DNA from 3 places in the Isoptericola hypogeus genome. Region 2 is predicted to be linked to each of the others. Evidence: riboswitches for the same ligand, from Rfam matches in the RefSeq annotation. Region 2 holds a riboswitch; each other region holds the start of a gene.
The links. Region 2 has a riboswitch for cyclic di-AMP ahead of ABD254_RS14460 (C40 family peptidase). Riboswitches for the same ligand answer to the same signal wherever they lie in the genome.
Positions count from the first base shown of each region.

Region 1: linked by a shared signal. The riboswitch ahead of ABD254_RS07170 (C40 family peptidase) and the one ahead of ABD254_RS14460 (C40 family peptidase) in region 2 are both predicted to bind cyclic di-AMP.
Region 3: linked by a shared signal. The riboswitch ahead of ABD254_RS19815 (M15 family metallopeptidase) and the one ahead of ABD254_RS14460 (C40 family peptidase) in region 2 are both predicted to bind cyclic di-AMP.

Region 1 covers NZ_BAAAPM010000003.1:1,085,587-1,088,851, reverse strand. The annotation lists gene clpB (ATP-dependent chaperone ClpB) at 1-897, shown strand, start outside; gene ABD254_RS07170 (C40 family peptidase) at 1,012-1,830, opposite strand; cyclic di-AMP (ydaO/yuaA leader) riboswitch at 1,832-1,995, opposite strand; gene ABD254_RS07165 (septum formation family protein) at 2,239-2,955, opposite strand; gene ABD254_RS07160 (exodeoxyribonuclease III) at 2,952-3,265, opposite strand, start outside.
Region 2 covers NZ_BAAAPM010000005.1:396,269-399,533, forward strand. The annotation lists gene ABD254_RS14450 (iron-dependent transcriptional repressor DtxR) at 1-156, shown strand, start outside; cyclic di-AMP (ydaO/yuaA leader) riboswitch at 308-475, shown strand; gene ABD254_RS14455 (C40 family peptidase) at 479-1,258, shown strand; cyclic di-AMP (ydaO/yuaA leader) riboswitch at 1,495-1,669, shown strand; gene ABD254_RS14460 (C40 family peptidase) at 1,766-2,455, shown strand; gene ABD254_RS14465 (universal stress protein) at 2,628-3,265, shown strand, end outside.
Region 3 covers NZ_BAAAPM010000009.1:393,868-397,132, forward strand. The annotation lists gene ABD254_RS19805 (DsbA family protein) at 1-108, opposite strand, end outside; gene ABD254_RS19810 (hypothetical protein) at 305-679, opposite strand; gene ABD254_RS19815 (M15 family metallopeptidase) at 808-1,545, opposite strand; cyclic di-AMP (ydaO/yuaA leader) riboswitch at 1,772-1,933, opposite strand; gene ABD254_RS19820 (ArsR/SmtB family transcription factor) at 2,096-2,455, shown strand; gene ABD254_RS19825 (heavy metal translocating P-type ATPase) at 2,452-3,265, shown strand, end outside.

The DNA of each region.
Region 1 (3,265 bases), on a different contig from region 2:
GAGCGCCTCATCGGCCAGCGGGACGCCGTGCGCGCCGTGTCCGACGCGGTGCGGCGCTCGCGGGCCGGCGTCGCCGACCCCGACCGGCCCACGGGCTCGTTCCTGTTCCTCGGCCCCACGGGCGTCGGCAAGACCGAGCTCGCCAAGTCGCTCGCGGACTTCCTGTTCGACGACGAGCGCGCCATGGTGCGCATCGACATGTCGGAGTACTCCGAGAAGCACGCGGTGGCCCGCCTGGTCGGCGCGCCCCCGGGGTACGTCGGCTACGAGGAGGGCGGCCAGCTCACCGAGGCCGTGCGACGCCGGCCGTACTCCGTCGTCCTGCTGGACGAGGTGGAAAAGGCGCACCCCGAGGTCTTCGACCTTCTCCTGCAGGTGCTCGACGACGGCCGTCTCACCGACGGCCAGGGCCGCACGGTGGACTTCCGCTCCACCATCCTCGTGCTGACGTCGAACCTCGGATCGCAGTTCCTCGTGGACCTGACGCTGGACGACGAGGCGAAGCACGAGGCCGTGATGTCGGCGGTGCGGGCGTCGTTCAAGCCGGAGTTCCTCAACCGGCTCGACGACGTGGTGGTCTTCGACGCGCTGGACGTCGACGAGCTGGGCCGGATCGTGGACCTGCAGGTCGACGCGTTCGCGCGCCGGCTCGCCGACCGGCGCATCGGCGTCGAGGTCACGGACGCGGCGCGCGAGTGGCTGGCCCTCGAGGGCTTCGACCCTGCGTACGGCGCCCGGCCCCTGCGCCGCCTGGTGCAGCGCGAGATCGGCGACCGCCTCGCCAGGCGGCTGCTCGCGGGCGAGGTCACGGACGGCGACATCGTCGTCGTGGACCGCGAGCCCGACGCGGCGGGGCTGGTCGTGACGCCGCGCGCGCAGGTCCCCGCGACCGGCTGATCCCGCCCCGGCGCTGGCCCAGAAGGACAACGAGCGTGCTGACTCGTTCCTCGAACGGATCGTCTGAGGAACGAGTCAGCACGCTCGTTGCGGCTGGGCCCGTGGCCGGTGGGGTCAGATGCGGATGAACCGCGGGTTGTCCTGCCAGATGTGCCGCTTGACGACGCCGACGCCGGGGCGGGCGGCCTCGATCTGCTTGCCCTTGCCGATGTAGATCGCCACGTGGCCGGGCGTCCAGATGAGGTCGCCGGGCTTCGCGCTGGACCGGGAGACCTGGCGGCCCTGCGTCCGCTGCGCGGAGGACGAGCGGGACAGGGACTTGCCGACGGCCTTCTTGTAGACGTAGCTGGTGAAGCCGGAGCAGTCGAAGGCGCTCGGGCCGGACGCGCCGTAGACGTAGCGGTCGCCCACCTGCGCGTTGGCGACGGCCACGATCTTGGCGCCGCGGTTCACCTTCTTCTTCGCCTGCACGGGGAGGGTGCGCGTGGAGACGCCCCGCAGCATGCTGCTGCTCGGGTCGACGTAGACCCGGACGCGGTTCTTGCCGGCCTTGTACTTCTTCCACGAGGGCTTGAAGGACGACTTGCCGTGCTTGAGCTTGTGGTTGGCCACGACCTTGCCGTTGATGACGAGCTTCGCGCGCCCGGAGACGGCGTCGCCGGACCGCTTCACGGCGACCTTGTACACGGGCCGCGCGGCGGCACCCGCGCCCTGCTTGATGGTCCGCTTGCTGGCGGTGAACGCCGTGTGCGGCTGCGGCTTGGCGGTGTGGACGGTGGTGGACGCCGGGGCCGCCGACGCCTCGGAGGCCTGGGCGACGAGACCGCCGCCGGTCAGGGCGGCGACGAGGCCGAGGGCGACGACGGCACGTCGGGGGCGGGACGCGGCGACGGCGGCAGTGCCGGGGCGCGCGCGATCGAGGGAAGTGGGCATGAGTATTGACCTCTCGAGCCTGCGAGATGAGCTGTCGGATGAGGCCGAGATCGGTGGCCCGCCGTCCGGGGACGGCTTAACCCCTAGACCGTGCCGGCGACTTTCGTCGTCGTGGTGCCCGGTCGATGTTGGTTCTCCCGCTGCTGCCGTGAGTTCGAGGTGTCGCCGGGACGCCGGCAGCACTCGGCTGCGTCCTGGCCGCCGCCCACGGGCGTCGTGGACGGTCGAGGGACGCTAACCCGCCGACGCCCCCGGGGTCACGTTCCGATAACGAGCGGCGTGTCGAGATGTCGGCGCCGATCGTCGGCATTCGTGCAGGACGAGCCGGACATCCTGGGGACATCCCGGCACGCCAGCCGGAGGCAACAGTGTGTCGAACGTCACTGTCACGGGCTTGACGGCGGGCGCTCAGGACAAGAGCGATCCCGACCGGGCGGAGGTGGCCGCCGCGAGGCACAGCCCGGCGCGGTCGCCCGCCTCCCACGACGCCTCCGTCGGCGCCCAGACGACGAACCGCAGCGCGTCGGCCTCCTCGCGTCCCTCGGGGCCGAGGAGCGCCGGACCGCACGTCCGCGCGGAGCCCGCCGCGGCGTCGTCCGCCCCGGGCCAGACGGCGCCCGGTTCGGCGTCCGAGCGGCCCACGACCTGCGCCTCGTGGCGGTCCGTGCACGGCACGACCAGGACGCGGCCCACGGGGCCGTCGGCGGGCAGGTCGGCCACGCACGAGCCGAGCACGAGCTGCACCGCGTTCACCTCGCGCGGCTCCGTGACGTCGGCGGACACCGGCGCCCACGCGCCGTCCCGGGCGGCGTCGACGCCCAGCGCGACACCCGTCGCCACCAGCAGCGCGGCGACGAGCCCGCCCGCGGCGAGGGTGGCGGCCCGTCGGCGGGGACGGCGCGTCGGGGCCGGGCCGGCGCCGGACGGCGTCGCGCCGTCGTTCGGCCGTGCGGCCGTGGGGGAGTCGTCCGCCGGCGGCGGGAGGCGCACGTCGTCCAGGCCGGCGGTGGGCAGCGCGCCGGGCGGGGTCGGCGAGGCGAACGTCGGCCCGTCGGGCCCCGCCGATCCCGAGGCGTCCGGCTCCGGGACGTCCGGCTCCGGGGCCGGCGGCTCGTGCGGGCTCACGCGCGGGAGCCCCGCGGCGCGGGAGTCGCGGCGTCGGCGAGGTCGACGATCACCGGCACGTGGTCGCTGGCGCCCTTGCCCTTGCGCTCGTCCCGGTCGATCACGACGCCGGTAACGCGCTCGCGCAGCGCCGGCGAGGTGTACGCGAAGTCGATGCGCAGGCCCTTGTTCCGGGGGAAGGCGAGCTGCTGGTAGTCCCAGTAGGTGTAGGTGTGCTCGGCGGGCAGGTGCTCCCGGGTGACCTCGGCGTAGCCGGCGTCGGCAAAGGCCGCGAACGCCTCCCGCTCGGCCGGGGTGACGTGCGTGTGCC
Region 2 (3,265 bases):
CTGCTCGCGCGCCTCGGCGAGGCTGGCGTGGTGCCCGGTGCGCACATCGCCGCGCGGATCGCCGGCGGGGACTACGCCGTGCAGGTCGAGGGCTCGGGAGTGGTCCTGGAGCTCCCCGAGGACCTCGCCAAGCACCTGTTCGTCGCGGCCCGCTGAGGCCGTCCCCGCGCAGGTCGCGCGGGAATGCCACGGGTGTCGTGACCGGAGCGTGACATCGCGGGCATTCATCCGGTACGGTCGGGGTCGCTCGCCGGAGATCGATCTGGCGGGCGCTCGGACGGACGCCGAACCCTGCCACCGGCCGAGCTCCCACGGAACACCGCACGGCAGGAGCGGGGGACCCACTTTCGGGCGTCGGAGACGACGTCCTTGGGGTGAAGCCGCACGGGTCGGTCTGCACGGCAGACCCGGACGGCCGGGTGCTTTCTCCCACCCGAACCCGACAGCTGACCTCGCAGGCGACAGGAGAGGTTGACACGTGACCGCACGCACCACCCGCGGCCGGCATCGCGCCGCCCGCCGTCCGATCGCCATCGCCACGAACGGCAACGCCGGTCGCCGCGTGGCCGTCGTCGCCACCGCCGGTGGTCTGCTCGTCTCCACGTTCGCCAGCGCGAGCGCCGCCCAGGCCGCGCCGGTGGACAGCGACGCCGCCCACAAGCTCAGCACGGTCGACCTCGGCGCGCTCACCGACCAGGCGCGGCACGCGCTCGAGGCGGCCCCGGTCGTCACGGTGGACGCCAAGGCGAAGGTCGACGTCGAGAAGATCACGGCGAAGATCGCGTCCGAGGCCGAGATCACGCCCGCTCCCGAGCCGGAGCCCGTCGTCGTCGAGACGTCGTACGAGTCCGAGTCGACCTCGACGTCGGCCGACACCGCGTCGCGCTCGGCCGAGCGCGAGGAGGTCTCGACCGCGGCTCCCGCGTCGGCCAACGGCTCGTCGATCGTGTCGATCGCGATGCGCTACGTCGGCGTCCCGTACGTCTCGGGCGGCACCAGCCCGTCCGGCTTCGACTGCTCGGGCCTGACCCAGTACGTCTACGCGCAGGTCGGCATCAGCCTGCCGCGCACCACCTCGGAGCAGCGCTACGCGGGCACGGTCGTCTCCGACCCGCAGCCGGGTGACCTGGTGTGGACCCCGGGCCACGTCGCCATCTACGCGGGCGACGGCATGCAGATCGACGCCCCCAAGCCGGGCGACGTCGTCCAGTACCGCGCCATCTGGCAGTCGAACCCCACGTTCATCCGCGTCGGCTGAGCCGCCGCACCGGCCGCTCGGCGGCCCCACCGACGCCCCGTCGCGCACCGCGCGGCGGGGCGTCGGCGCGTCCGGTCGGCGACCTCCCGAGGGGCCGGAAACGGCCTGTGGACAGGGTTTTCGTGCCCTCTGGTCACCTCCTGTGATCGAAACGTGACATTGACGGCCGGGTCCGCTACGGTTTCAACCACTCGCCGGCCATCTGGTGAGTCTCGACCGGAACGCCGAGCCCTGCCGCCGGTCGGGCACCTTAACCCCAGGCAGGGGCGGGGGACCCACTTCCGGGCATCGGAGACGGTGTCCTCGGGGTGAAGCCGCACGGGTCGGTCTGCACGGCAGACCCGGACGGCCGGGTGCTTTCTCCCACCCGAACCCGACAGCTCACCTCGTAGGCGACAGGAGAGGGAACACGTGAACGCACGCACCACGCGCGCCCGGCACCGTGCCGCGCGCCGTCCGCTCACGCCGCTCAGCGTCGGTACCGCCGCTGCAGGGCGTAGGGCCGCAGTGGTCGCCACCGCTGGCGGCCTGCTGGTCTCGACCTTCGGCGGCGCCACCGCGGCGCAGGCCGCTCCGGTCGACCACGACGCGGCCAACAAGCTCAACACCGTCGACCTCGGCGCCCTGACCGACCAGGCCAAGAACGCGCTGCAGGCGGCTCCGGTCGTCGCGGTCGACGCCAAGGCCAAGGTCGACGTCGAGAAGATCACCGCGAAGGTCGCGGAGAAGGCCGAGATCACCCCGGCGCCCGAGCCGGAGCCCGTCGTCGAGGAGGTCGTGGAGACCGCCACCGAGACGGTGTCGCGCTCCGCGGAGCGCACCGAGGTCCCCGAGGTCGCCTCGTCCTCGTCGCTCGGCTCCCAGATCGTGTCGATCGCCTCGCGCTACATCGGCACGCCCTACGTCGTCGGTGGCTCCACGCCCGGCGGCTTCGACTGCTCGGGCCTGGTCACCTACGTGTACGCCCAGGTCGGCATCGACCTGCCGCACCAGTCGAGCGCGATCCGCTACGCCTCGAACGTCCAGGTCGTCTCGTCGTCCGAGGCGCAGCCCGGCGACCTGATCTGGTCCCCGGGGCACATCTCGATCTACATCGGCAACGGCCAGCAGATCGACGCGTCGCGGCCCGACGGCTGGGACACCCGGGTGCGGGACATCTGGCAGTCCAGCCCGACGTTCCTGCGCGTCACCGGCTGACCTTCGGGCAACCCCGACGCCGCGACCCCCGGCGCTCCGCACGGAGCGTCGGGGGTCGTCGCGTTCCCCGGCGCTTTGCTGTGCCTTGCGCGGACCTTTCGCTAGGCTTGAACGTGCCCGGTCGTCTCGACGGTGAGGCGGCGCAGCGGGCTCGTTCGACGGGAGGCGCGACATGACACGTCCTGAGGTCGTCCTGGTGGGGGTCGACGGCTCGGCAGCGAGCCTGCACGCTCTCGACTGGGCCGCCGCGTACGCGCGGCGCACCGGGTGGGGTCTGCACGTCGTGTGCAGCTATTCGCTCCCGTCGTTCACCGCGGCCTCCCTGGACGGCGGCTACGCCGCGCTCGACGACTCCGCGATCCAGGAGGGGGCCAAGGCGGTCCTGGCGGAGGCCCAGGCCCGGGTCGCCGGGGCCGGTGTCCCGGTCACGGCCACGGTCGCGTCGGGCGACGCGGCAGGCGTGCTCGTGGAGCAGTCGCGGGAGCACGCGCTGGCCGTGGTGGGCACCCGGGGCAAGGGCGGGTTCACCGAGCGGCTGCTCGGCACCGTCTCGTCCGCGCTGCCGGCGCACGCGCACTGCCCCACGGTCGTCGTGCCGTACCGCGGTTCCGGGTCGGGCGCGTCGACGGACCCCGACCGGCGCGACGGCGACGTGGTGCACGAGGTGCGTCGCATCGTCGTGGGTGTCGACGGGTCCCCGTCGGCGGAGGTGGCGCTCAAGCACGCCGTCGCGCAGTCGCAGGTCTGGGGGGCGGAGCTCGTCGCGGTCGCCGGGGTGCCGCTCGCGGGCGGCGCGGGGGTGCTCGCCTG
Region 3 (3,265 bases), on a different contig from region 2:
CGCCACCGGGTCGGCAGAGCTGCGTGAGCCCACGATCCAGACGATGAGGCCGATCACGGCGATGACAGCGATGACAAGTACGGACTGCAGGACACGGCGAGTGGTCATGGGTTCCTCGTCGTTCGAAGGGGTGGCGGCAGCGCACGGCGGAGCCGATCCCGGGGGCTCGAGGGGGCAGGGGTCGACGAACCGGCCTCCTCGTTCGCGGGACGCTGAAAGGCCTCACTGGCGGCGCCCCGAGACGCGGGCGGTCACGCCCGGGCCGTGCGATGTGCGCGGAAGCTCGCACGGCGGCTCGGGACCGCTACGTCCGGCTGACACCCCAGCTGCGCGGGTCCGGCCGAGCGGGCTGCCAGACGTCGGGCGCTCTCCACCGGAGCCCGCCGGGATGCGGCATCTCGGTCGTCCAGCGGCGCAGCGGACTGCGGTGCGCCGTGAGCAGCGTCGTGGCCACGATCAGCGCACACAGGCACAGCAGGGCGAGGCCGCCGTCGTGGTGACCGGCGGCCGATCCGGCTGACGCGTGCTCGACGAGTGCCGCCCCGTGCTCTGCGCCGATCCCGGAGCCTGTGCCGTGCATGGCCGCGATGCTCACGCCGGGGTTCGGCATCGCCGCCGGGCTCGCCGAAGCCGAGTCGGCAACTGTCAGGCCAAGCACGCAGGCGAGCGTGAGCAGCATGATCCCAAGCACGCACCGCGCTGCGGTCGTGGCGGCGGGGTGTCGGGTCGCGGCAACCATGGCGAGAGGGATCCTAAGGCGTGAACCTGACTCGTCGATCACAGTCCGTCAGGGCGCAGGCGTCCGGGTCAGGACTCTTGTGCCGCGACGGCGTCGACGAACTCCCAGTGCCACGGCTCGTACTTCGAGCCGCCTGGACGCGCCCAGTCCGGGTTGTCCCAGCCGGAGGCCTGCGCCTGGTCTGCGAGCCAGTCCCATCGCTCCCCGGCGTAGGTCTCGGCGCACAGATCGACCGCGAGGCCCCAGCCGTGGTTCGACGTGCCCGGTGTGGCGGCGAGGTAGCCCTTTGCCGCCTTGGTCGCGACCTGCTGGTCGTAGGACCGGTAGCCGTCGGAGATGCACATCGACTCGCCGAACCGGGCGACGTAGGCGTCGTTCAGCTCAACCAGCGCCTCGGCGGCGTCCGCGCGCACCTCTTCCGCTCCATCCCAGGGCGAGCACAGCTGGTCGTCCGGGACCTGCCCGTTGGCCGACCCCTCATCGACGGCGACGTCGCAGCCGGGCAGCGCCCCGCCGTTGTCAGTCGCGGCGGCAGCATCCTGTTCCTGGGGTGCGTCCGAGGCCGCCCGCGGTGACGAGGCCGGCTTCGGCTCGGGAGGTGCCGGCTCGATCTTGATCTTCAGTCGCTCTTCGGTCCTGGAGATCTTGGCGGACCGGTCGACGACGATCGGCGGGGCGGCATTGACCGGCTTCGAGGCCTCGCTCGCTCCCCGTGCCTGAATGTCAGCGTTCTGCCCGAGCGTCTCGGCGTGGGCGTGCTGAGGCTCGCCGGTGGTGATCGCAAAGGCTGCCGTCGTGGCGACCATGGCGGCGACGCCGAGGCTGCCGCCCAGGAGGCGGGTGCCGGCTCGCGTACCGGGCCTGCGGCCTTCGGCATGTCGGCCGCGTGCGGCGCGGCTGCGAGGCGGGCGGGCCTGTCGGCCCTTCGGCGGGATGGTGTGGCCGTGCCTCATGCGAGACCGCACAGCTGTCGGCCCGCGGCGGGCGCGAGATGGAATTCGGGCACAGGGCACGGGTGAACGCAAACGCGCATCGATATCTCCTGGCGCCTGCGAGGTTAGCTGTCGGATTCGGGTCGGAGACTGACCCGGCCAGCGAGCGTGCTCGCGTGGCTTCACCCCGAGGGCGCCGACCTGCGGCGCCCGAAATGTGGTTCCCCCGTCCCTGCCGGGAGTTGATCAGCACGCAGCGGCGGCAGGGCTCGGCGCCCGCCCGTGCACCCCGCGATTGCGAGGTGGAGCGAATGTACCCGACGACGACCCGAGAAGTCACAAACAGATAACGCCGCTCGACTCACGCTCATCGGGGCCGGCCAACCCTGGCCATCGATACAGCCCTCCATGTACTGTTCATCGCATGCTGAACACTGTCGACCGCATCGAGGTGATGGGCAGGCTCGGCCGGGCCATGAGCGACCCAACCCGGGCGCGCATCCTGGAACGCCTGCTGGCCGGACCGGCGTATCCCGCCGACCTGGCGGCGAGCCTGGACCTGTCGCGCTCCAACGTGTCCAACCACCTCGCATGCCTGCGCGGATGCGGGCTCGTGCTCACCGAACCCGACGGGCGCCGCACCCGGTACGCCATCGCCGACCCGCACCTGAGCGCCGCGCTCGGAGAGCTCCTGCGGGTCGTCCTCGACGTTCGCGACGGGCGCGAGTGCGCCAACCCGCTGTGCGAGGTGCCCGGCTGCACCGCCTGCGAGGTCGGGGCATGAGCCGCGAGTGCTGCGGCCCCGACGAGCCCGAGGACCGTCCCACGCTCCTCGCTCTGGGCTCCGCGCCTGCCGCGGTGGGGACGACCGGCTCGGTCGAGTCGTCGACTGGCGCTGACGGGTCAGCCCGCGAAAGCCACGACGAGGAGGACGCGCGAGAAGAGCTCACGCCGTGGTGGCGCGACCATGCACTGCTGCTGCCCGCGGTCTCCGGAGTCCTGCTGGCCGCCGGCTACGTCCTGGAGTGGAGCGGCCTCGAGGTGCCCGCCGTCGTCGTCCAGGCCGCGAGCCTGCTCGCTGGCGCCTGGACGTTCGCACCCGGCGCCCTGCGACGCCTGCTGCGCGGGCGCCTCGGCGTCGGGCTGCTCATGACCATTGCCGCCGTCGGCGCCGTGGCGCTCGGTCACGTCGGCGAGGCGGCCGCGCTGGCATTCCTGTTCTCGATCGCGGAGGCCCTCGAGGACCGCGCCATGGACCGCGCACGGCACGGACTGCGCGCGCTCCTGGACCTCATGCCCGAGACGGCTCGTATCTCCCGGCTGTCGGGCGATATCGACATCCCCGCCGACCAGGTGCGCGAGCTCGACCTACTCGTCGTGCGCGCAGGCGAGCGGCTGGCCACCGACGGCGTCGTGACCTCGGGGCGAAGCTCCCTGGATACCTCGACCATCACCGGAGAGTCCATCCCGGTCGAGGTCGGTCCCGGCGACTTCGTCCCCGCCGGCTCCATCAACGGCACTGGAACCCTGCAGGTCGAGGCGACCGCCGACGGGCGCGACAACTCCCTGACCACGATCGTGCGCCTCGTCGAAG